4 regions of the Pseudomonas sp. 2835 genome follow, and region 3 is predicted to be linked to each of the others. Evidence: riboswitches for the same ligand, from Rfam matches in the RefSeq annotation. Region 3 holds a riboswitch; each other region holds the start of a gene.

Region 1 (5,697 bases), on a different contig from region 3:
CAAAATGTACGGCACCGGCAAAACTCACTTCATTGCCGCTGATACGCCCGGGTATCAGGTTGATCGGCGGCTCGGAAAACAGCTCGGCCGCCAGCACCGTGCGCGGTTGGTGATAGACCTGGGCAGTGGGCCCGCTCTGGACGATGCGCCCTTCATGGAGAATGGTGGTGGTGCCGCCCAGGGCCAGGGCCTCGTTGGGTTCGGTGGTGGCATACACGGCAATGCAATGGCGCGCGGCGAACAGCTCGCGCATCTCCTGGCGCAGCTCTTCGCGCAGTTTGTAGTCGAGGTTCACCAGCGGTTCGTCGAACAGGATCAGCTCGGCATCCTTGACCAGCGCCCGGGCCATGGCCGTGCGTTGCTGCTGGCCGCCCGACAGTTCCAGCGGCAAGCGCTGCAGGTACGGCTCGATACGCAGCATCTTTGCGGTCTGCTGGACTTTCTCGCGGACCAGCTCCTCGGCCATGCGCGCCTGGCGCAAGGGCGAGGCGATGTTCTCGAACACGCTCAGGGTCGGGTAATTGATGAACTGCTGATAGACCATCGACACATTGCGCCGGCGCACCGGGCGGCCGGTGACATCCTCGCCATTCATCAGCACCCGGCCACGGTCCGGCCGATCGAGCCCGGCCATCAACCGCATAAGGCTGGTCTTGCCGGCCAGGGTGCGGCCGAGCAGCACATTGAACGAGCCAGGTTCGAAGCTCAGGCAGGCGTCGTCGATGCACACCTGGTTATCCACGGTACGGCTGACATGCTCGAGCGTGAGCGACATGGCGCGGCCTTCTTGTTGTTATCGGACAGGCGCCTGCTGTAGAGCGAGATTCATGCCAGCGCTAACCAAGCCATTGTCTGTAAACGACTTTCAGCCGATTGCAGGTTTGCCGAGGTTCACTCCTGAACAGAAATGAACAGCCTTCGCTGCACAGTTGAACAGCCGCGGCATTGACAATGAACAGGACTGAACAACACTGGATCACACAAAAACAACAACACTGCCGCCGGCAGAGGACGGGCCCATGGCCGCATCCACCAGCGCCCATGCGCATCTGATCCAGGCGTCCTGGCAGCGCTGCCGCGCCTACGGCCTGGACCACCAGTCGCAACCGCAGTTTGGCGAAGCATCCGCCGCCCAGGTCAGCGAACTGCTCGAGCGCGAGCATGCACTGCTGGACACCACCCGCGACGAAGTGCTGCCGCAGTACGCACACCTGCTGGGCAACTCCAGCTACTTGATCATGCTCAGCGACCATCTGGGCCAGCTGCTCGATGCCTGGGGCACGCGGCGCTTTATCGACCCGCGCCAACGCCACGGCTTTGTCGCCGGCGCTTGCTGGCGGGAGCAAGGGGTGGGCACCAATGCCATTGGCACCGCCCTGGCCACCGGCGAGGCGGTGCATATCAGCCAGGACGAGCACTTCCTCAAGCTCAACCGCTTCATGGCCAGCGCCGCTGCTCCCTTGTTCGATGCCGAGCGCCAGCTGATCGGCGTGCTCGATGTTTCCAGCGACAGCTACCTGCCTACGGCGCAAACCCAGGGCCTGGTACGGATGATGAGCCAGAGCCTGGAGAACCGCCTGATCCTGGCGCGCTTTGCCGGGGATTACCGGCAACTGAGCTTCAATACCGGCGCCAACAACCTCGACAGCCAATGGGCCGGGCTGCTGCTGTTCGATGACCAGGGGCGGGTAATGGCGGCCAATCGCCGGGCCGACAGTTTGCTCGGCCAGAACCCGTTGCAACTGAACCTTGAGCAGTTGTTCAGGACTCCCCTGGCGCAGCTGTTGGCCCACGGCGCGGACCAGCCGTTTGCGCTACAGGTGACCGGGCGCAACCGCTTCCACTGTCTGTTGCATGCGGCCACAGCCCCAGCCGCCCCGCTCAGCCGCCCGCAAGCGGGCTGCGACCCGCGTATCGACAAGGCTCTGCGCCAGGCCGGGTTGCTGCTGGAAAAAGACATCCCGCTGTTGATCGAAGGCGAAACCGGCGCCGGCAAAGAGGTCTTTGTCACCGCCCTGCACCGCGCCAGCAGCCGCGCCGCGCAGCCATTGATTGCGGTGAACTGCGCGGCGATTCCGGCCGAGCTGGTCGAGTCGGAGCTGTTCGGCTATGAAAAAGGCGCGTTCACCGGCGCCCACCACAAGGGCAACATCGGCCTGATCCGCAAGGCCGACCGGGGCATTTTGTTTCTCGACGAAATCGGCGACATGCCGCTGCCCACCCAGGCACGCCTGCTGCGCTTTCTGCAAACCCGCAGCATTCAACCACTGGGCAGCGGCGAACCGACGCCGGTGGATATCCGCGTGGTCTCGGCGACCAACCACAACCTCGCCGAACAGGTACGGCTGGGCCACTTTCGCCAGGACCTGTATTACCGCATCGCAGGCTTGAGCCTGAAGCTGCCACCGCTGCGCGAGCGTAGCGACCGCCTGGCCCTGATCGAACAGCTCCACCAGCAGTACCGCGAACCGGGGGCACCGACGCAATTGCCCGGCAAAGTGCTGGAGCTGCTGCTCCAGCATCCCTGGCCGGGCAACCTGCGACAACTGGCCAGCGTGCTGCAGGTGGCATTGGCTCTGGCCGGCGAACGACCGATTGCCATGGAGCACCTGCCAGACAGTTTCTTTGCCGACCTGCCTGAGGCCAAGCCCGCCGCGCCAGTGCTGGCCACGCCGGCAAACACTGACGATCTCGGCCAGCGCCTGCGTGCCCTCAATGGCAATATCTCGGCCCTGGCCCGGGTCCTCGGCATCAGCCGCACCACCCTGTACAAGCGCCTGCACACCCAGGGCCATGCCGGCACAGTTGACGAACGCCTGGGCTGATGGTCAGATGCCTGCCAGTTTCAGGTGCCTGCCGCCGCCGTGCGTCAGGTGAAACGGGAAGCCGGTGCGTCGTTATCGACCAGTCCGGCGCTGCCCCCGCAACGGTAAGCGAGTGAAGCATTCAACACGCCACTGTGCCCACAGGAATGGGAAGGCGAATGACTTTACGCCTCGCAAGCCCGGAGACCGGCCTGAAGCCCCACGACTGCATGCAGTCAATTAGGCAAACCTGCGGAGGGCGGGCACGAGCCGGCTGCCTGGCGCGTGTTGGCCGGGGCCCTCCTGTGCGCTTCGCGAATATTTTTCGAGAAGTCCATGACAGCAACAACCCCCAAGCGACGCCGCGGCCGCCTCGCCGAAGAGCAAATCCAGAGCAAGCCGGAGTGGTCGCAAATCCCCGAGCATACCCGCCATGTGATGCTCTGCACCGGCCCGCGCTGCGTACAACGCGGTGCCCTGCCACTGTGGAAAGTCCTGCGCCGCGAGCTGCTGGTGGCCAACCGCATCGAAACCACTGACGGCGTGCTGCTGACCCGCAGCCATTGCCAGTTCCCGTGCAACCTTGGCCCGGTGTTGACGGTGTATCCGGACCGCTGCTGGTACCGGGTGGCCAGCGCCGAAGACGCCCAGCGCCTGGTGCGCGTGCACCTGATCGACGGCCAGCCGGTGCCCGAGCTGCTGCTCAACGGCCAGGGCTCATGAAGTGGATCGGCGCCAGCCTGCTGGCCCTTTTAAGTAGCAGCGCAGTGGCCCTGGACTATCAGAACTGCGGACACACCTGGCAACTGCCACAGGAGCGCCCGCAACGCATCCTGGCCCTCAACCAGCACGCCGCCGACCTGTTGCTGGCCCTGGACGCCGGCCCGGCGCTGGCCGCCGTCAGCTATATAGATGATGACGCCCAGGCGCTGACCAGCGGACGCTATCGCGGCGTCCCCCTGCTGTCGCGTCGCTACCCGGCAACCGAGGTGGTCTATGCCCAAGGTTACGACCTGCTGGTCGGCGGCTTTGCCAGCGCCTTTCGTGACCGCGACGGGGTCGCGCCGCGCACCACCCTGCAGGCCAACGGCATCGCCAGCTACCTGCTGGAAAACGCCTGCGCGCCAGCGCCGGAAAACGGCTTTGCCGCCATTGAACAAGACCTGCGCAGCCTCGGCCACCTGTTGCAGCGCGAGGCCCGGGCCAGCCAGTTGATCACCCGCCAGCGCCAGAACCTGGCCGCCGCCAAAACCATCGCCGGGCACAGCCCGCCGCTGTCGGTGTTCTACCTCGACAGCGAGGTCAACGGCCTGCAAAGCGAAGGCAAGCGCGGTTTCATCACCCAGTTGATCGACGCAGCAGGCGGTCGCAACCTGTACGCCGAGATCGAGCTGAACCGGGTCACGGTCGATGCCGAGCGCTTGCTGCGCGCCGATCCTGACGTGATCATCCTTGCCGATGCGGTGTGGTCGCCGGCCGCCGGCAAGCGCGCCTACCTGCGCCAGCACCCGGCGCTTTCGCACCTGCGCGCGGTGCGCGACGACCGCCTGATCGACCTGCCCTTCAGCCATATCGTGCCCGGCGAACACAGCGCCCGTACCGCCCTGACCCTGGCGCGCCAACTGCGCGCCTTGAAGCAACAGCGGCCTTGACCCGTCGCAGCAGAATCCGTTGCCAAACCCACTATTTCAGCTTTACCGGCTGAGCACCCAATGCGCTTCAGCCGGGATTTATCGTTGATCACGTCGACAATAAGCACACAGCCAACCCCGGATGCGTGCCTCGATGCAAACAACAAATACAGTCTTGATGATCCGCCCGGCGCGGTTCGCCTTCAACCCGGACACCGCCCTCAACAACCGTTTCCAGCAAGCCCTGCTCAACCCGCAGCAGGCACAGCAGAAAGCGCTGGAAGAGTTCGATGGCTATGTCGATACCCTGCGCCAGCACGGTGTCGAAGTGCTGGTGGTGCAGGACACCCCGGCGCCGCACACCCCTGATTCGATCTTCCCCAACAACTGGTGGAGCAGCCACGCCGACGGCAGCCTGGTGCTCTACCCGATGGAAGGCCAGAACCGCCGCCTGGAGCGCAGCAAAGGTGTGCTCAAGGTCCTTGAGGAGCGCTTCGCCGTCCGTCAGACCATCGATCTGAGCCCCCTGGAACAGCAGAGTATGTATCTGGAAGGGACCGGCAGCATGGTCCTCGATCGCGAGCACCGGATCAGCTACGCCTGCCACTCCGGGCGCACCCACACCCAGGCCCTGCGCCTGTTCGCCGAACAGCTCGATTATCGCCTGTGCCTGTTCCACGCCGTCGACCGCCACCAGGCACCGATCTATCACAGCAACGTGATGATGAGCGTCGGCCGCGGGCTCTCGGTGGTCTGCCTGCAGGCGCTGCCCGAGGCCGATGAGCGTCGCGCCCTGGAGCATTCGCTGCGCGACACCGGCAAGGACATCCTGACCCTGGACTTCGACCAGCTCGAAGGTTTTGCCGGCAACATGCTTGAAGTCCACGACAAGCAAGGCCAGCCACTGCTGGTGATGTCACGCAGCGCCTGGCGCTCGCTCAACCCCGAACAACGCCGGCAGGTCGAGCAGCACAGCCACCCGGTGGTGGTGAACATCGACCATATCGAGCGCATCGGCGGCGGCAGCGCCCGCTGCATGCTCGCCGAAGTGCACCTGCCCGTCCGTCACTGATTACAACAAAGGAGTTCATCATGACCCGCTATATCGACGTTACCGACCTCAGCCGCCTGGTGGCACGCAAAGGCCTGAGCACCTGCATCAGCGAGATGGCCGAGTACATCCGTGAGGACTACCTGCGCTGGCACGACTTCGAAAAATGCGCGCGCCTGGCCAACCACTCGCCCGACGGCGTGATCGAGCT
Region 2 (5,697 bases), on a different contig from region 3:
TTTCGTCGCCCCGGCGCTGTCGGAACTGGCCGAACGCTACCCGCGCCTGGATGTACGCCTGGACGTGCACGACCGCCTGGTGGACCTGATCGAAGAGGGCGTCGACCTGGACATTCGCGTCGGTAACGCCATCGCCCCCAACCTGATTGCCAAGCCGCTGGCCCGAAACCGCCGGGTGCTCTGCGCCTCGCCGGCCTACCTGGCCCGGCGCGGCACGCCCAAGGTACTGGCCGAGCTGGCCAGCCACGATTGCCTGGTGATCAAGGAGCGCGACCACCCGTTTGGCGTCTGGCAGCTGGAAGGGCCCAGTGGCGAGGAGAGCGTACGGGTGACCGGCAGCCTGTCGAGCAACCACGGCGAAGTGGCGCACCAGTGGTGCCTGGATGGCCGGGGGATCTTGCTGCGCTCGTGGTGGGATGTGCACGACAGCCTGGCCGACGGGCGCCTGGTGCAGGTGCTGGCGGAGTATCACCAGCCAGCGGACATCTGGGCGGTGTACACCTCGCCCTTGGCCAGCTCGGCCAAGGTGCGGGTGGCGGTGGAGTTTTTCCGCCAGTACTTTGCCGAACGCTATAGCTTGCCTGAGCTAGGTTGACAGGGCCTGCCTCATCGCTGGCAAGGCCAGCTCCCACAGGTCCGGTGTACACAGGCCCATTGTGGGAGCCGGCCTTGCCGGCGATGAGGCCGGTGCAGGCAGCACATCAGGTGTTGGCTGGGTTGCGAGCGCTGCGCGCTCGATCGCAGGCAAGGCCTGCTCCCACAGGTCTGGTACATGCAAGTCTATTGTGAGAGCCGGCCTTGCCGGCGATGAGGCCGGTGCAGGCAGCACATCAGGTGTTGGCTGGGTTGCGAGCGCTACGCGCTCGATCGCAGGCAAGGCCTGCTCCCACAGGTTTGGTTCATGCAGGTCTATTGTGAGAGCCGGCCTTGCCGGCGATGAGGCCGGTGCAGGCAGCACATCAGGTGTTGGCTGGGTTGCGAGCGCTGCGCGCTCGATCGCAGGCAAGGCCTGCTCCCACAGGTCCGGTACATGCAAGTCTATTGTGAGCCGGCCTTGCCGGCGATGAGGCCGGTGCAGGCAGCACATCAGGTGTTGGCTGGGTTACGAGCGCTGCGCGCTCGATCGCAGGCAAGGCCTGCTCCCACAGGTCCGGTACATGCAAGTCTATTGTGGGAGCCGGCCTTGCCGGCGATGAGGCCGGTGCAGGCAGCACATCCGGTGTTGGCTGGGTTGCGAGCGCTGGCAAGGCCAGCTCCCACAGGTCCGGTGTACACAGGCCCATTGTGGGAGCCGGCGTTGCCGGCGATGGGCTGCACAGCAGCCCCGGTTCACCTCAGAACGTGTAGTCCAGCGTCGCAAAATACGACCGCGGCTCACCCATCAACCACTGCTCGCCACTGTGCGCGGTGGCGGCATAGCGCCGGTCCAGCAGGTTGTTCAACTGCAAGCCCAGGCGCACATCCGGCAGCACCTGCCAGCCCAGGTTGGCATCGACCACGGTAAAGCCCGGCACGTTCTGGGAGTTGGCGGTGTTGGCATAGCGCTCATCGACATAACGCAGGCCCAGGCCGGCATCCACGTTGTGGCTAAAGCCCTTGCTGACCCACAGGTTGGCGGTACGCCGTGGCACGTTGCTGGGGCGGTTGCCGGCGCGGGAAACGGTCTGGCCATTGACCACCTGGTCGAAGTCGTCGTACTTGGCGCGCACCACCGAGGCGTTGGCCGAGACATGCCACTGGTTGGCCAGGGCCAGTTCCAGGGTCGCTTCCAGGCCATCGGAGGTCTGCTGGCCGGCCTGTTCCTTCTGGTGAGTGTCGGGGTTGTCGACCAAGAGCTTCTTCTTGACGATGTGATAGGCCGCCAGTGTCCACTCGCCACGGCCGTCCCAGAACAGTTGCTTGAGGCCGAACTCGGTCTGCTTGGCCTCGGTCAGGTCGAACTGCTGCTGGGTCGGGCTGAGAGTCACCAGGTCGCTGACGCCGTCCTCGCTGGTGGAGTACTGGCCGTACAGACTCAGCTCGTCGTTGACGGCGAACACCAGCCCGGCGCGCCAGTTGCCGCCATTGAGGCTGCGGTCGCTGCGGGTATCTCTAACCAGGTCATTGCGGTCGATGTGGTTCTGGTCGCGGCGGATGCCGGTCACCAGCGACCAGCGCTCGGACAGCTGGGTGCGGTTCTCGGCGAACAGGGCGAAGGTGCGGGTGGTGCTGTCGGTTTGCGGGCGCGTCGGGTCTTTACTGTGGAAATACCCCGGCGCCGGGTTCCACGGGTCGATGAAATCGCCGCCGACGTCGTTGTACGGCGAGTTGCTGTCGATGCCGAAACGGATGCGGTTGTACTCGGCGCCGACCACGGTCTTGCTGGCAAGGCCAAACAGCGAGTGGTCGAAGGTGAAGCTCTGGCGGTCGCCGAGCTGTTCCTGGTCGTGCTTGATTTCCAGGTAACTGCCGCGCTCCAGCTGGCCGACGCCGCTGTTCCAGGTGTAGTCCTCGGCGTTGCGCCAGTGCCGGCGGCTTTTGAGGTAGTACAGCTGGTTGCTGGCGCTGATCGAGTCGCTGATGTTCCAGTCGGTGTTAAAGCGGGTCCACTCGTCGTGGTAGTGCTGGGCCGAATCCTTGAGGTTGTAGTTCTTCTTGCGCAGGCTGTCGCGGTAATGGCCGTCGATCAGTGGCGTGCCAAAGTAGTTCATCGGCTCGGCGTCGCCGCGCTCGTGGGCCAGGGTAAAGCTCAGGTCGTCGCTGGCGTCAAAGCGCAGGGCGGCGCTCATGGCCAGGTTTTTCGAATCGCCGCGGTCGATCCAGCCATTGCTTTGCTGGCGGTTGAGGGTCACCCGGTAGCTCAGCCGCTCGCTCAGCGAACCGCCGCTGTCCAGGCCCAGTTGCTGGCGGTCGTACGAGCCGTAGCCCAGGCGCAGGTGATTGCGGATCTCGCCGGCAAAGGGCTTTTTCGGGATCACGTTGATCACCGCGCCCGTGGCGCCTTCGCCGTACAGCACCGAGGCCGGGCCACGAATTACGTCGATGCGCTCGACCATCCACGGGTCGACCGGGAAGCTCTGGGTGCCGGCGCCGGTGTACATCCGCGCGCCGTCGAACAGCGTCATCACCGAGCTGTGGCCAGTGAAGCCGCGGGCCGACAGCGCCGTGTTGCCGTTGCCCGGGGTAGCCACCGAAGTGATGCCCGGCGAGCGGGTCACGGCGTCCTGCACGGTGAGGTTGTTGCGCCCGTCGATGGCCTCGCTGCCCAGGCTGCTGGTGCTGGCCGGGGTGTCCATGGCGCTGAGGTTCAGGCGTGAGCCGGCGGGCAGCGGGGTGGCCAGGCTGACGGATTCGTTGTCGCTGCTGCTGGTGATGGCCGTCGAGGGCAGGGCCAGGGCAGAGGGGCTGCCCTCGACGGCGAAAGCCGGTGCAGAGAAGGCCAGGCAGGGGGCCAGGGCATTGGCCGCCAGGGTATGAAGCTTGGAGATTCGGGACATGTCGTTCCACAGTCAACAGGAAGAATGAATCCCGGAGGGAACAACGCATGGAGGCATGGCGCACGCGCAGGCGAACGCCAACCGGCCTGCGCCCGCCCACCGCGGGGTTGCCAAACAGAAGCTTCAGGCCGGTCTCCGGGCTTGCGAGGGTCATGAAGGCCTTCACCTTCCCATGCCAAGGCACAGTGGTGTTTCGAAGGCTTCGCTCGCTTACCGTTGCGGGGGCAGCGCCGGACTGGTCATTTGCATGACGCACCGGCTTCCCGTTTCACCCTGCGCACGGCGGCGCAGGACACCTGAAACTGGCGCGCATCTGAACACCGAAAACCTTTGCAGTCAACGGCTTGGGCAATTGAGCAGATCAGTTCAATTGTGATGCAAGGCGCATTGCAGAGCCTTCGGCGGTAAATCCGTTCGAACTTTTGCAAACGCCCCGGTCTCGAAAGGTCGCTTGGCTTACATGCACCTGTTCAAGACATGGAGAATTAACGGAATGTCTAACCAAGGCTTCAACCTGCTGCGTAAAACCTGTGCCCTGGCCCTGCTGGCCGCGCCCCTGAGCGCCTTCGCAGCGCCCGACACCGGGCCGATTTCGACCTTCGGCCTGAGCGGCAGCTACAACAAGTTCAAGCTCGAAGGCGGCAGCGAATCGGACACCTCGCACATGCCCCAGGCCGGGCTGTTCTACAACTTCGGCAACAAGATGACCGCCGAATCCGGCTTTATCTACCAGGCCGGTGTCGAGGCCAAGTACGGCGAGAAGGACGATGACAAGCTCAAGGAAGGCCAGGCCGACCTCGACCTGGGCTGGCGCGCGGCGCTGGATGCGCGCAACTTCGTCGACTTCACCGTCGGCGGTGGTTACGCTTGGACCCGCTACGAGCCCGACACCAACGACTACGATATGGAACTGACCGCCAAGGGCCCGTTCGCCAAGGCGGCGCTGGGTTATAACCACCAGTTCGACGACGTCACCATGCGCGTCGAACTGGGCGCGCGGCACACCCTGGACGGTCGTGCCAAGCTCGATGTCGATGACCTGGGCAGCGACACGGTCGACCTCAAAGACCGCACCAATCCGTACGCCGAAGTGAATTTCTTGATGAACCAGAAAGGCACGGTGCCAATCATGGCCGGGGTGTACTACACCCGCACCGAGTACAAGCTCGATGGCGACTCGCCGGTGGCCGACAACACCAAGCTCAAGCGCGATGAGTACGGCGTGAAGGTGGGTATCGCCTTCTAAGCCCTCAAAGCATCGCCGGCAAGCCGGCTCCCCCCCGATCGGGTGTCTGAAGTAGCTGCGGGAGCTGGCTTGCCAGCGATGAGGCCAGCGCGGTCGTTACCGATTCAACGCCCGCGCTTGCGCGACACCACCGCCTCGATATTCTTGCGCCCGATCAGCATCGGCTGTTTCGGTTCCTCAAGCCACTTGTACATCACCAGGCTGTCCACCAGCCCCAGGCGCGCATGCCGGTAGGCGTTGGGCAAACGGCCGACGATGGCAAAGCCGAGCTTTTGCCACAAGGCCACCGCCACCTCGTTGCTCGACACCACCGAATTGAACTGCATGGCCAGGAAGCCCAGCTCCCGCGCCAGGCGCTGCGAGTGCTCGCACATCAAGCGGGCTACACCGCGGCCACGGGCGGCGTCGCAGACCATGTAGCCGCAATTGCTGACATGGTTGCCGGGGCCGGCGGCATTGGCCTTCAGGTAGTAGGAACCGAGCAGCACGCCATCCTCTTCGGCCACCAGGGTCTGCAGCGGCGCTTCCAGCCACAGTTGGCGGGCTTGCTCCTGGCTCATGGCCGGGTCGAAGGCATAGGTTTCGCGAGCGCTGACGATGGCCTGGAAGGTCGGCCAGAAAAGCTCGAAGTCAGCGGCGGTCATGGGGCGGATGTGGATCATGGGGGTTCCTGAAAACGGTTCGCCCGCTAGCTTATGCGAAAACGCCAGGACGTGGGTGAGGCGCGGCACTGGCCGCGCACTCACCTGCGGTTGGGTTACTGCCCGGCCTTGCCCACGGCATCCAGCGCCCGCGCCGAATACACCAGCGCCGCCCCGGCGTTCATCGCTACGGCCACGCCCAGGGCTTCGGCGATTTCTTCGCGGGTCGCGCCGTGCTTGACCGCCTGGGCCGAGTGCACGGCAATGCAGCCGTCGCAACGGGTGGTGACGGCTACGGCCAGTGAGATCAGCTCGCGGGTCTTGGCGTCCAGGT
Region 3 (5,697 bases):
GATGCTGCCGATTGGCGATGGCCTGACCCTCTGCCGCAAGCGCTAGGTTCCCCCAGGGGTTGTGGGAGCCGGCGTTGCCGGCGATGGGCCGCACAGCGGCCCCAGTTCACCGGGCCTTGCTCACCCGCCAGATCGTGTTCCCGACATCATCGGCTACCAGCAACCCGCCGCGTTGATCATTGATCACCCCGACCGGCCGGCCCATGGCCTTGCCTTCGTCGTTGAGAAATCCCGTCAGCAGGTCGATCGGCTTGCCCGCAGGTTTGCCAGCAGTGCTGAAGGGCACGAAGATCACCTTGTAGCCACTGTGCGGCTTGCGGTTCCACGAGCCGTGCTGGCCAATGAACGCGCCTTGCTCGAAAGGTGCCGGCAGCACGCCCGGTTCGGCAAAGGTCAGGCCCAGTGACGCTGTGTGCGGCCCCACCGCATAGTCCGGGGCAATGGCGCTGGCGACCAGGTTCGGATCAGACGGGTTGACCCGCTGATCGATGTGCTGGCCGAAATAGCTATAAGGCCAGCCGTAGAAGCCGCCATCCTTGACCGAGGTAATGTAGTCGGGCACCAGGTCGCTGCCGATCTCGTCACGCTCGTTGACCGCGGTCCACAGTTGCCCCGTGTGCGGCTCCCAGGCCAGGCCGTTGGGGTTGCGCAGGCCCGAGGCGAAGATGCGCGTCTGGCCGCTGGCCGGATCGACTTCCCAGATCGCCGCGCGGCCCTTTTCCTGGTCCATGCCGTTTTCGCCGACATTGCTGTTGGAGCCGACGGTGACGTAAAGCTTCTTGCCGTCACGGCTGGCGATCACGTTCTTGGTCCAGTGATGGTTCAGGGTGCCACCTGGCAAATCCGCAATCGGCGTGCCCGGGCCTTTGATCGAGGTGGCGCCGGGTTCGTAGTGAAAGCGCAGCAGGCGATCGGTGTCGGCGACGTAGAAGTCATTGCCGACCAGGGCCATGCCGAAGGGCGAGTTGAGATTCTCGATAAAGGGTGTGCGGGTTTCTGCCACGCCGTCATGGTCGCTGTCGCGCAGCAGGCTGATGCGGTTGGCGCTGGGCACGCCGGCGCCGGCGCGGCCCATGACCTTGCCCATCACCCAGCCGCGAATGCCCTTGCCGTCATCGGGTTTGGGCGGGGCATTGGTTTCAGCCACCAGAATGTCGCCATTGGGCAGGGCGTAGAGCCAGCGCGGGTGGTCCAGGCCTTCGGCGAAGGCCGCTACCTGGGTGCCGGGCGCGGCCTTGGGCGCCATGCCCTGGGGCCAGCCAATGGCGGGGGCGATGTTGACGGTGGGGATCAGGGTCTTGTTCGGTTCGGGCAATTGCGGCGACGGGCCAACCCCGTCGCTGACTTCAAGGCGTGCGTTCTCGCCGCAGCCACTTAACCCCGCAGTCACTGCCAGCAGCAGTGCAATCGGTTTTATGCCCATGTCGTATCCCTCGCAATGATCGCCGCTATTGCCAGTAGAGGCGTGCCACGCGTGGGAGGTTCCCCGGGTCAGGCCTGCTTGAGCAACAGGGCGATGCCGGGGTGATACTGGCCGGCTTCGTTGTGCAGCTTGCGGTAGGCGTAGGGGAAGTACCAGGCAATGGCGCAGGCATTGTGCTTTTGCAGGTCGTCGACCAGGTCCTGCAGCTCTTCGGGGCTGGCGTGCTGGCCGGCTTTCCAGGGGCTGGCGAACAATGCGGCGACCTTGAGCTGGCTGGGCGCGGCGATCTGCCGCGCGGCGTAGACGGTTTCGCCCAGGGCGTTGTTCAGGTCGAGCTTGGCGATCCGCGGCCAGCGCTGGCTGGCCTGCAGGTAGGCAGCTTCTTCGCGGTTGGCGATGTACAGGTCGCAACGGCCTTCGCGATCACCGTCATCGCGCTGCTTTTTGCTCTGGTGCTGTTGCAGGGTTACCAGCTCGGCCTGCCAGGCAGCGGCCGAAAGCAGGCCGAGGTTGGCCTGGGCGCCGTGCCAATAGGGCGCCTCGCCGTCACCGAGGGTCTGGTTGAAGCGGTCGATGCAATCGACCCAGCGTTCCAGGGCGGGGCGCAGGAATTCCAGGCGCGCATTATTGATGATCAGGCCTTGCATGCTGCTCTCCCTTATAGTTGTGATCGAGTACAGCCGAAGATATGGCTATTTGATATCACTGATGTCACTGTTACACAAGATGTCAAAGGCGCCATTGATCCAGGCCAGTTCAGCGCCTTTCATTGACGCTCCGGGTGCAACCCTCTAACCTTCGCGACTTGTTTCAGGTGCTCTGCAGGCGATGGCCTGGCAGGGTGAAACAGGGAAGCCGGTGGGCGCGCGAGGCGCGCGAATCCGGCGCTGCCCCCGCAACGGTAGGTGAGTCAAGGTCGCACAGGGCCACTGGGTGTTTGCACTCGGGAAGGCGTGCGGTCCCGGGTGTCCATGGCCCCGCTCACAAGCCCGGAGACCGGCCTGTAACAGCCAACGGCATCACGGAGGGTGATGCGCGGTTCCTCCGGCCTGTGCCGCAGCCCTGCGCGTTTTCCGTCTGCCATATCCATTCATCTGTCATGCCCGTTCCTTCGATACCTTGAGCAGCCACCGGCTGCTGCGCTCGTTGCGGATCGGCCGACAGTGGTTTGCGGAGAACCTCATGACTGAATCCACCGAGCGCGACGAACGCCACCTGGCGCGCATGCAGCGCAAAAAGGCCGTGATCGACGAGCGCATCGCCAACTCGCCCAACGAATGCGGCTTGCTGCTGGTGCTCACCGGCAACGGCAAGGGCAAGAGCAGTTCGGCCTTCGGCATGCTCGCCCGGGCCATGGGCCACGGCATGCAGTGCGGCGTGGTGCAGTTCATCAAGGGCCGCAACAGCACTGGCGAAGAGTTGTTCTTCCGGCGCTTTCCCGAGCAGGTGCGCTACCACGTGATGGGCGAGGGCTTTACCTGGGAAACCCAGGACCGCCAGCGCGACATCGCCGCCGCCGAAGCCGCCTGGGCGGTATCGCGGCAGATGCTCCAGGACCCGTCGATCGCTTTCGTGGTGCTCGACGAGCTGAACATCGCCCTCAAGCACGGTTACCTTGACCTCGACCAGGTGCTCAGCGACCTGCAGGCGCGCCCACCTATGCAGCACGTGATCGTCACCGGCCGCGCGGCCAAGGATGAAATGATCGAGCTGGCCGACACCGTCACCGAAATGGGCATGATCAAGCACGCTTTCCAGGCCGGCATCCGCGCCCAGAAGGGCGTCGAACTATGAGTGATGCGCGCCACTGCCCGGCGGTACTGATCGCCGCACCGGCCTCCGGCCAGGGCAAGACCACGGTGACCGCCGCTCTGGCGCGCCTGCATCGCAACCAGGGCCGCAAGGTCCGGGTATTCAAGTGTGGCCCTGACTTTCTCGACCCGATGATCCTCGAGCGCGCCAGCGGTGCGCCGGTGTATCAGCTTGACCTGTGGATGGTCGGCGAGCAGGAAAGCCGTCGGCTGTTGTGGGAAGCGGCGGCTGAAGCCGACCTGATCCTGATCGAAGGGGTCATGGGGCTGTTCGACGGCACGCCTTCGAGCGCCGACCTGGCCCGGCATTTTGGCGTGCCGGTGCTGGCGGTGATCGATGGCACCGCCATGGCCCAGACCTTTGGCGCCCTGGCCCTGGGCCTGGCGCGCTATCAGCCGGACCTGCCGTTTGCCGGGGTACTGGCCAACCGTGTCGGTACTCTGCGCCATGCCCAGTTGCTCGAAGGCAGCCTGACCGAAGGGCTGCGCTGGTACGGCGGGCTGTCGCGAGAAACCGGCATCGAGCTGCCGAGCCGGCACCTGGGGCTGGTGCAAGCCAGTGAACTGAACGACCTCGATGCGCGTCTGGATGCTGCCGCAGCGGCCCTGGGCGCCAGTTGCGATGCGGCGTTGCCGCCAGCGGTGCGTTTCGCCGCGCCAACCGAGCTTGCCATCGAGCCCTTGCTGCAAGGCGTGCGCATCGCGGTTGCCCGCGACGAAGCCTTTGCCTTTACCTACGGCGCCAACCTCGACCTGCTGCGGGCCATGGGCGCGCAGCTGGCGTTCTTCTCGCCGCTTCACGATGCAAGCTTGCCAGCCGCCGACAGCCTGTACCTGCCCGGTGGTTACCCGGAGCTGCACCACCAGGCCCTGGCGGCCAACACATCGATGCTCGACGCCATCCGCGCCCATCATCACGCCGGCAAACCGTTGCTTGCCGAATGCGGCGGCATGCTCTACCTGCTCGATGCCCTCACCGATGTTGCCGGCGAACGTGCCGAACTGCTTGGCCTGCTGGCAGGCGAGGCGGTGATGCAAAAGCGCCTGGCCGCCCTGGCCCTGCAGGCCGTGGAGCTGCCCGAAGGCACCTTGCGCGGGCACACCTACCATCATTCGCTGACCAGCACCGGGCTTGAACCGATTGCCCGCGGCCAAAGCCCCAACGGCGGCCGTGGTGCCGAGGCGGTGTATCGCCAGGGCCGCTTGACCGCTTCCTACGTGCACTTCTATTTTGCTTCCAACCCCCAGGCGTCGGCGGCGCTGCTGTGTCCATGACTGAACATGCTTTTACCGAGGCCGAACGCGCGGCGGTCTACCGCGCCATCGGCGAGCGTCGCGACATGCGTCACTTCAGCGGTGGCGAAGTTGCCCCCGAGCTGCTTGCGCGCCTGCTTGAGGCTGCGCACCAGGCACCCAGCGTCGGCCTGATGCAGCCTTGGCGTTTCATCCGCATCACCCGGCGCGCACTGCGCCAGCGTATCCAGGCCCTGGTGGAGGAGGAGCGGTTGCGCACGGCGCACGCCCTGGGTGAGCGCTCCGACGACTTCATGAAGCTCAAGGTCGAAGGCATCAGCGACTGCGCCGAGCTGCTGGTCGCGGCACTGATGGATGAACGCGAAGCGCACATTTTCGGCCGCCGGACCTTACCGGAGATGGACCTGGCGTCGTTGTCCTGTGCGATCCAGAACTTATGGCTAGCGGCGCGCGCCGAAGGCCTGGGCATGGGCTGGGTGTCGCTGTTCGAGCCCCAGGCCCTGGCCGAGTTGCTGGGCATGCCGGCCGGTGCCAAGCCGCTGGCAATCCTCTGCCTGGGCCCGGTTCAGGAATTTTACCCGGCACCGATGCTGGTGCTTGAAGGCTGGACCACGGCGCGGCCGCTGAACGACATGCTGTTTGAAAACCAGTGGGGAGAGTCTTGATGAGCGTGGCGTTGCTGACAGTGGCCGGGGTGGCGCTGGATGCGCTGCTGGGCGAGCCCAAGCGCCGGCATCCGCTGGTAGCCTTCGGGCGCCTGGCCGGGCGCCTGGAACAGCGTTTCAATGCCGGCGGCCGCGGCTGGCGCAGCCATGGCGTCAGTGCCTGGTTCCTGGCGGTGGTGCCGCTGACTTTCGTCGCCATGCTGTTGTCCTGGCTGCCATACATTGGCTGGCTGGTCGAAGTGCTGGCGCTGTACTGCGCCCTCGGCCTGCGCAGCCTTGGCGAGCACGTGACGCCGGTGGCCGAAGCCTTGCGCCAGGGCGACCTGGACAAAGCTCGCCAGCGCGTCGGTTATCTGGTCAGCCGCGAAACCCGCGAACTGGATGAAACCGCAGTGGCCCGCGCCGCCACCGAGTCGGTGCTGGAGAACGGCAGCGATGCGGTGTTCGCCGCCTTGTTCTGGTTTGTCGTCGCTGGCGTGCCGGGGGTGGTGCTCTATCGCCTGAGCAACACCCTCGACGCCATGTGGGGCTATCGTAATGAACG
Region 4 (5,697 bases), on a different contig from region 3:
TGGGAAGTCCTTGCGGGGAAAGTGCTGATTATCAGTGAAAACCGCTGGTGCAGGCCAATGCCAGGCTGGCGTCGGCCTGCAGGGTGCGGGGGACCAGCAGGCGGGCCGGGCCGCCGAGCTGCTCGGCCAGGGCCAGGGCGGCGCTTTCGGCCACGCCATAACAGCCGCTGTGCTGGAAGGCTACCGCAGAGCGATGGCTCAGCCGTGGTTCGAAAGCGGCCAGCTGCGCCGCACTGTAGAACAGCAGCGGCACGCCCAGGCGCCGGGCCAGTTCGTACAGGCCGGGCTCGTCGTGCTTGAGGTCGATGCTGGCCAGGCCCATGACCGCGCCGGGCGTCAGGTCATGGGCGAGCAGGGTGCGCGTGAGCAGATTGCTCAGGGCGTCGGCCGGGCAGCCGCGACGGCAACCCAGGCCGAGGTACAGCTGCATCCTCAGGCCTGGCTCGAACGGCGATACAGCCAGGCGCTGATCAGCCCCAGGGCCAGCCAGAACGCGGCGTTGGTCAGCAGCGAGGCGACCTTGAACTCGGCTTCCAGGGCTTCTGGGGCGAGCATCTGGTGCACTTCCGGCTGTGGCGCGCCAATCACATGCGGCACTACCAGCAACACTGCGCCGACAACCTTCAGCAGCCAGTTGCGGGCAAACACGATCAAGGCCAGGCCCACGGCGGTGGCAGCAGCAGTACCGACCCACCAGGCCTGGCGCTGGGCCAGGTCGGCGGCCGCGGTGCCCGGCAGTTCCGGTGGCAGGCCCAGGGTTGGCGCCAGGCAGAACACGGCAAAGCCGCCCAGGCCCCAGAGCGCGCCGCTGATCACGGTCTTCGGTGCGCGCAGGGTGTAGAGCGCGGCAAGGATCAGGGCGAATCCGACCGCCACCACCAGGTTGCCGCCGGTGGTCGACAGTACACGCTGCCAGCCGTCTTGCGGCGACCAGGCTTCGCTGTCGTGATGATGCTCGGCGGTGCCGGCGGCATGTTCATGGGGCGCTTCGAGCGCAGGGGCGGCGCTTTCGTAGGTTTCCGCCTGGAGAATCAGCGGCGCGACCCAGAAGCTTTGCAGCAGGGTCAGCAGCAGGGCGGCCAGCAGGCCGGTAAAGCCTGCGGTACTGGCAATACGCTTGATCATCGGGGCAGCACTCAGTGGCAAGGGAAGGCGGCGCTGTGGCGGGTATCGTGGGCAGCGTTGTGCACCGCTTCGATGTGCGAGAAACCGGCGAAGTACACCAGGCACAGGCCCAGCAGCGAGGCGCCGACAGCAACCAGCAGGCGCTGGCTGAGGCTTGACGGGGTAACGGCTTGGTTAATGGCGGTACTGGTACGCATGGCGCTTTCCTCTTGGTGTTGTCGGCAACAGGCAAGCGCAGCGAACCCCTGCGCAGCGTTCGCCCAGGGGTTGTAACAGCGCCCGCCCACCGCGGGTTTGTTCGGTCAAGCGTTGGGCCGGTCTCCGGGCTGGTGAGGGTAGGCCGCTGGCCACACCACAGGCGTCACCTTCCCATGCCAGACAGCGGGCACAGTGGTTCTGACGCTTTTCTCACTTACCGTTGCGGGGGCAGCACCGGACTTGCCATACACCTTATAAAGAAGCGCATGACGCACCGGTTTCCCAGTTTCACCCTCAAGGGGCACCCAAACGAATGGCGTTAGCAAATCACGGGCGCGGGCAGGCGTCAATCGTGACAGCAGTTGACCGCTCACCGGGCACTGCGTAGCCTAGCCGCTTCGAGGTTCTTCGGCGCTGGCCGAAGCTAAGACGGGAACGCGGTTCAAGCCGCGGCTGCCCCCGCAACTGTAAGCATTGAAGGGTTCGACACAGCCACTGCAGCGTGTGCGGGAAGGCGTCGTTCGACTGGCCAGGTGCCGGTGCAATGCAAGCCAGGAGACCTGCCTCGAACAGTTTCCGACATTCAACCGGGCGGGGTGATCCGGTGGCGAACAGGCCAGGTGCGCAACACCTTTGGCGCTCGTCCCGCATGCCCGCCATCCTGCCAAGGGCATCGCTATGAAAACACTGGCCAAACTCCCCGTCACCATCGTTACCGGCTTCCTCGGCTCGGGCAAGACCACGCTGCTGCGGCACATGCTCGACAACGCCCAGGGGCGGCGCATCGCGGTGATCGTCAACGAGTTTGGCGAGCTGGGCATCGACGGCGAAATCCTCAAGCAGTGCAGCATCGGCTGTACTGAAGAAGAGGCCAGCGGCCGCGTTTATGAACTGGCCAACGGCTGCCTGTGCTGCACCGTGCAGGAAGAGTTCTTCCCGGTGATGCGCGAACTGGTCGCTCGTCGCGGCGACCTCGACCATATCCTCATCGAAACCAGCGGCCTGGCCCTGCCCAAGCCCCTGGTGCAAGCCTTCCAGTGGCCAGAGATTCGCAACGCCTGCACCGTTGACGCGGTGATCACCGTGGTCGATAGCCCGGCCGTCGCCGCAGGCACCTTTGCCGCCTACCCGGAGCAGGTCGATGCGCAGCGCAAGCTCGACCCCAACCTTGACCACGAGTCGCCACTGCACGAGCTGTTCGCCGACCAGCTGGCCAGCGCCGACCTGGTGGTACTGAACAAGGCCGACCTGATTGCCGCCGACGACCTGGCCAAGGTGCGCGCCGAAGTCGAAGAAGAGCTGCCGCCGGCGGTCAAGGTGATCGAAGCCAGCAGCGGCCGCCTGCCGCTGGAAGTGTTGCTGGGCCTGGGCGCCGAATCCGAGGCGCATATCGATGGCCGCCGTACCCACCACGACTCGCACCACGACGGTGATGATCACGACGACCATGACCACGACGCCTTCGACTCGATTTCCATCGAGCTGCCGCAAGCCGACGAAAGCCTGCTGCTTGACGCCCTGACCCAACTGGTGGTGCAGCACGGCATTTTGCGGGTCAAAGGTTTTGCAGCGATCCCGGGCAAGCCGATGCGCCTGCTGATCCAGGGCGTGGGTACCCGTTTCGACAAGCACTTCGACCGCGCCTGGCGCAGTGAAGAGCCGCGCACTACGCGCCTGGTGCTGATCGGCCAGGAACTGGATGCGGTACAACTGGAAGCGAGCCTGCGCGCCGCCCTGGGCGCTTGACCCATGCACTTGCTGCGGACCCAGCCCGGTGGTTTTGTACCGGACGACAGCATTGCCGACCTCGGCCAGACCCCGGCCGAGCTGGTAATCCTCTGCAGCGGTGACTCGCACCTGGCGCTGCTGGCCGAAACCGCCCAGCAGCTGCCCGAGGATTTCCCCAGCCTGCGTCTGGCCAACCCCATGCAGGTACAGAATCATGCCTCGGTCGACCTCTATGTCGACCAGGTGTTGCGCCATGCCAAGGTCATCCTGGTGTCGCTGCACGGCGGCGTCGGCTACTGGCGCTATGGTGTGGAGCAACTGCTGGAGCTGGCCGCCCGTGGCGTGCAGTTGATCCTGGTGCCCGGCGACGACCGCCCCGACCCGGAACTGAGCAGCCTGAGCACGGTGCCGGCCGAGCAGGCCGAACGGCTCTGGCACTTTTTGCGCCAGGGCGGCAAAGCCAATGCCCTGAACTTGTTCAACTGCCTGGCCAGCGAGTTTTTGCAGCGCGACTACCCCTGGAGCGCGCCGCAGCAACTGCCGCGCACCGCGGTGTACCACCCGCGCAAGGCGGCTGCGGCGCTGGAGGACTGGTTCGGCGAGTGGCAGGTCGAGCAGCCGGTGGTGCCGATCCTGTTCTACCGCTCGCACCTGCAGGCGGCCAACACGGCCTTTATCGACACCTTTTGCGAGCGGTTGCAACTGGCCGGGCTCAACCCCTTGCCGATTGCCGTGGCCAGCCTCAAGGAGGCCGGTTGCCTGCAGCAGGTCGAAGACTGGCTGGACCAGGTCGACGCTGCCCTGATCATCAACACCACAGGCTTTGCCCAGTCCAGCCCCGAGCAGCCGCACCTGCGCCCGTTTCGCCGCGACATCCCGGTGTTGCAGGCGATCTGCGCCCAGGACAACGAACCGGCCTGGCAAGCCAGCGAGCAGGGCCTGGGGGCCCGCGACCTGGCCATGCACATCGCCTTGCCGGAGCTGGACGGGCGCATCATCACCCGCCCGGTCAGTTTCAAGGACCTGGCCTGGCGCAGCGAGCGCAGCCAGTCCGACGTAGTCTGCTACCGCGCCCAGCCCGAGCGCATGGACTTTGTCGCCGAGCTGGCGCGGCGTTGGTGCGCCCTGGCGCAGCTGCCCAACGGGCAGAAGCGCGTGGCGCTGATCCTCGCCAACTACCCGACCCGCGACGGGCGCATCGGCAATGGCGTGGGCCTCGACACTCCAGCAGCGGCGCTGAACATCCTGCGCGCGTTGCAGGCCCAGGGCTATCCGCTGGCACCCTTGCCCGACAACGGCACGGCGCTGATCCAGGCTTTGCTCGGTGGCGTCAGCAACGACCTCGACAGCCTCGACCTGCGCCCGTGCATGCAAAGCATGGCCCTGGAGGACTACCTGGCGGCCTTTGCCACCTTGCCCGAGGCCAACCAGATTGCCGTGCGCGAACGCTGGGGCGAGCCGAGCCAGGACCCGATGTTCCGCAGCGGGCGGATGATGATCGCCGGCCTGCGCTACGGCCTGACCTTCGTCGGCATCCAGCCGGCCCGTGGTTACCAGCTGGACCAGAGCGCGGTCTACCACGACCCCGACCTGGTGCCGCCGCACGCTTACCTGGCGTTCTACTTCTGGCTGCGTCACGGCTTTGCCGCCGACGCGCTGATCCATGTCGGCAAGCACGGCAACCTGGAGTGGCTGCCGGGCAAGGGCGTCGGGCTGTCCGATAGCTGCTGGCCGGACGCCTTGCTCGGCCCGCTGCCGAACATTTATCCGTTTATCGTCAATGACCCGGGCGAGGGCGCTCAGGCCAAGCGCCGCACCCAGGCGGTGATCATCGACCATCTGATGCCGCCGCTGACCCGCGCCGAAACCTATGGGCCGTTGCGCCACCTGGAGCTGCTGGCCGACGAGTACTACGAGGCGCAACTGCTTGACCCGCGCCGGGCCCGGGAGCTGCAGCGCGACATCCTGGCGCTGGTGCGTGACAACCATATCGACCGCGAACTGCAAATCGAAGGCGCCCTGGACGATGCCGCGATCTGGCTGCCGCGCCTGGACACCTACCTGTGCGACCTCAAGGAGTCGCAGATCCGCGACGGCCTGCACGTGTTCGGCGAGTCGCCGAGCGGGCGCCTGCGCATCGACACCTTGCTCGCCTTGTTGCGGGTGGAACGCGGCGATGGGCGCGGGGCCAATGGCAGTGTGTTGCGGGCCCTGGCGAAGGCGCTGAACCTGGGCTTCGACCCGCTCGATTGCGACCTCGGCCAGCCCTGGCACGGCCCTCGGCCCACACTCCTGGCGACAATGGACGAAGCCTGGCGCACCGCCGGCGACACCCGCGAACGCCTTGAGCTGTATGCCAGCCAGCTTATCGAGCAGACCCTCGAGGGCAGCGTGCAGCTTGCCGGCGGCCCCGAATGGGCGCAGGTGCAGGCGATTCTCGACGCGCTGGCGCAACAGGTCGCGCCGCAACTGGACAGCTGCGGCCCGGCAGAAATGCACGGCCTGCTTGCCGCCCTCGAAGGCCGTTTCGTCCCCGCCGGCCCCAGCGGCGCGCCAAGCCGCGGGCGCCTGGACGTGCTGCCGACCGGGCGCAACTTCTATACCGTCGATGTGCGCAACCTGCCGACCACCACCGCCTGGCGCATC

The links. A riboswitch is a leader RNA that binds a small molecule or an ion and turns the genes downstream of it on or off. The one in region 3 is predicted to bind cobalamin.
Region 1: it holds a riboswitch for cobalamin, as region 3 does, so the genes downstream of both, ABIE20_RS19415 ((2Fe-2S) ferredoxin domain-containing protein) here and cobO (cob(I)yrinic acid a,c-diamide adenosyltransferase) in region 3, are expected to answer to the same signal.
Region 2: it holds a riboswitch for cobalamin, as region 3 does, so the genes downstream of both, ABIE20_RS10585 (TonB-dependent receptor) here and cobO (cob(I)yrinic acid a,c-diamide adenosyltransferase) in region 3, are expected to answer to the same signal.
Region 4: it holds a riboswitch for cobalamin, as region 3 does, so the genes downstream of both, cobW (cobalamin biosynthesis protein CobW) here and cobO (cob(I)yrinic acid a,c-diamide adenosyltransferase) in region 3, are expected to answer to the same signal.

Annotation. Positions count from the first base shown of each region.
Region 1 covers NZ_JBNDLE010000014.1:88,786-94,482, forward strand. Annotated here, with positions in the region: gene ABIE20_RS19405 (ABC transporter ATP-binding protein) at 1-775, opposite strand, end outside; gene ABIE20_RS19410 (sigma-54-dependent Fis family transcriptional regulator) at 1,020-2,825, shown strand; cobalamin riboswitch at 2,831-3,034, shown strand; gene ABIE20_RS19415 ((2Fe-2S) ferredoxin domain-containing protein) at 3,141-3,527, shown strand; gene ABIE20_RS19420 (ABC transporter substrate-binding protein) at 3,524-4,456, shown strand; gene ctlX (citrulline utilization hydrolase CtlX) at 4,590-5,507, shown strand; gene ABIE20_RS19430 (ornithine cyclodeaminase) at 5,528-5,697, shown strand, end outside.
Region 2 covers NZ_JBNDLE010000006.1:88,728-94,424, reverse strand. Annotated here, with positions in the region: gene ABIE20_RS10590 (LysR substrate-binding domain-containing protein) at 1-595, shown strand, start outside; gene ABIE20_RS10585 (TonB-dependent receptor) at 1,335-3,476, opposite strand; cobalamin riboswitch at 3,586-3,791, opposite strand; gene ABIE20_RS10580 (outer membrane beta-barrel protein) at 3,970-4,722, shown strand; gene ABIE20_RS10575 (N-acetyltransferase family protein) at 4,827-5,384, opposite strand; gene ABIE20_RS10570 (carboxymuconolactone decarboxylase family protein) at 5,480-5,697, opposite strand, start outside.
Region 3 covers NZ_JBNDLE010000017.1:43,077-48,773, forward strand. Annotated here, with positions in the region: gene ABIE20_RS21065 (O-methyltransferase) at 1-46, shown strand, start outside; gene ABIE20_RS21070 (PQQ-dependent sugar dehydrogenase) at 107-1,423, opposite strand; gene ABIE20_RS21075 (hypothetical protein) at 1,492-2,070, opposite strand; cobalamin riboswitch at 2,219-2,442, shown strand; gene cobO (cob(I)yrinic acid a,c-diamide adenosyltransferase) at 2,606-3,217, shown strand; gene ABIE20_RS21085 (cobyrinate a,c-diamide synthase) at 3,214-4,509, shown strand; gene bluB (5,6-dimethylbenzimidazole synthase) at 4,500-5,153, shown strand; gene cbiB (adenosylcobinamide-phosphate synthase CbiB) at 5,153-5,697, shown strand, end outside.
Region 4 covers NZ_JBNDLE010000022.1:57,678-63,374, forward strand. Annotated here, with positions in the region: gene cobM (precorrin-4 C(11)-methyltransferase) at 1-1, opposite strand, end outside; gene ABIE20_RS23570 (cobalamin biosynthesis protein) at 32-430, opposite strand; gene ABIE20_RS23575 (CbtA family protein) at 433-1,125, opposite strand; gene ABIE20_RS23580 (CbtB domain-containing protein) at 1,137-1,322, opposite strand; cobalamin riboswitch at 1,421-1,648, opposite strand; cobalamin riboswitch at 1,708-1,905, shown strand; gene cobW (cobalamin biosynthesis protein CobW) at 2,002-3,069, shown strand; gene cobN (cobaltochelatase subunit CobN) at 3,073-5,697, shown strand, end outside.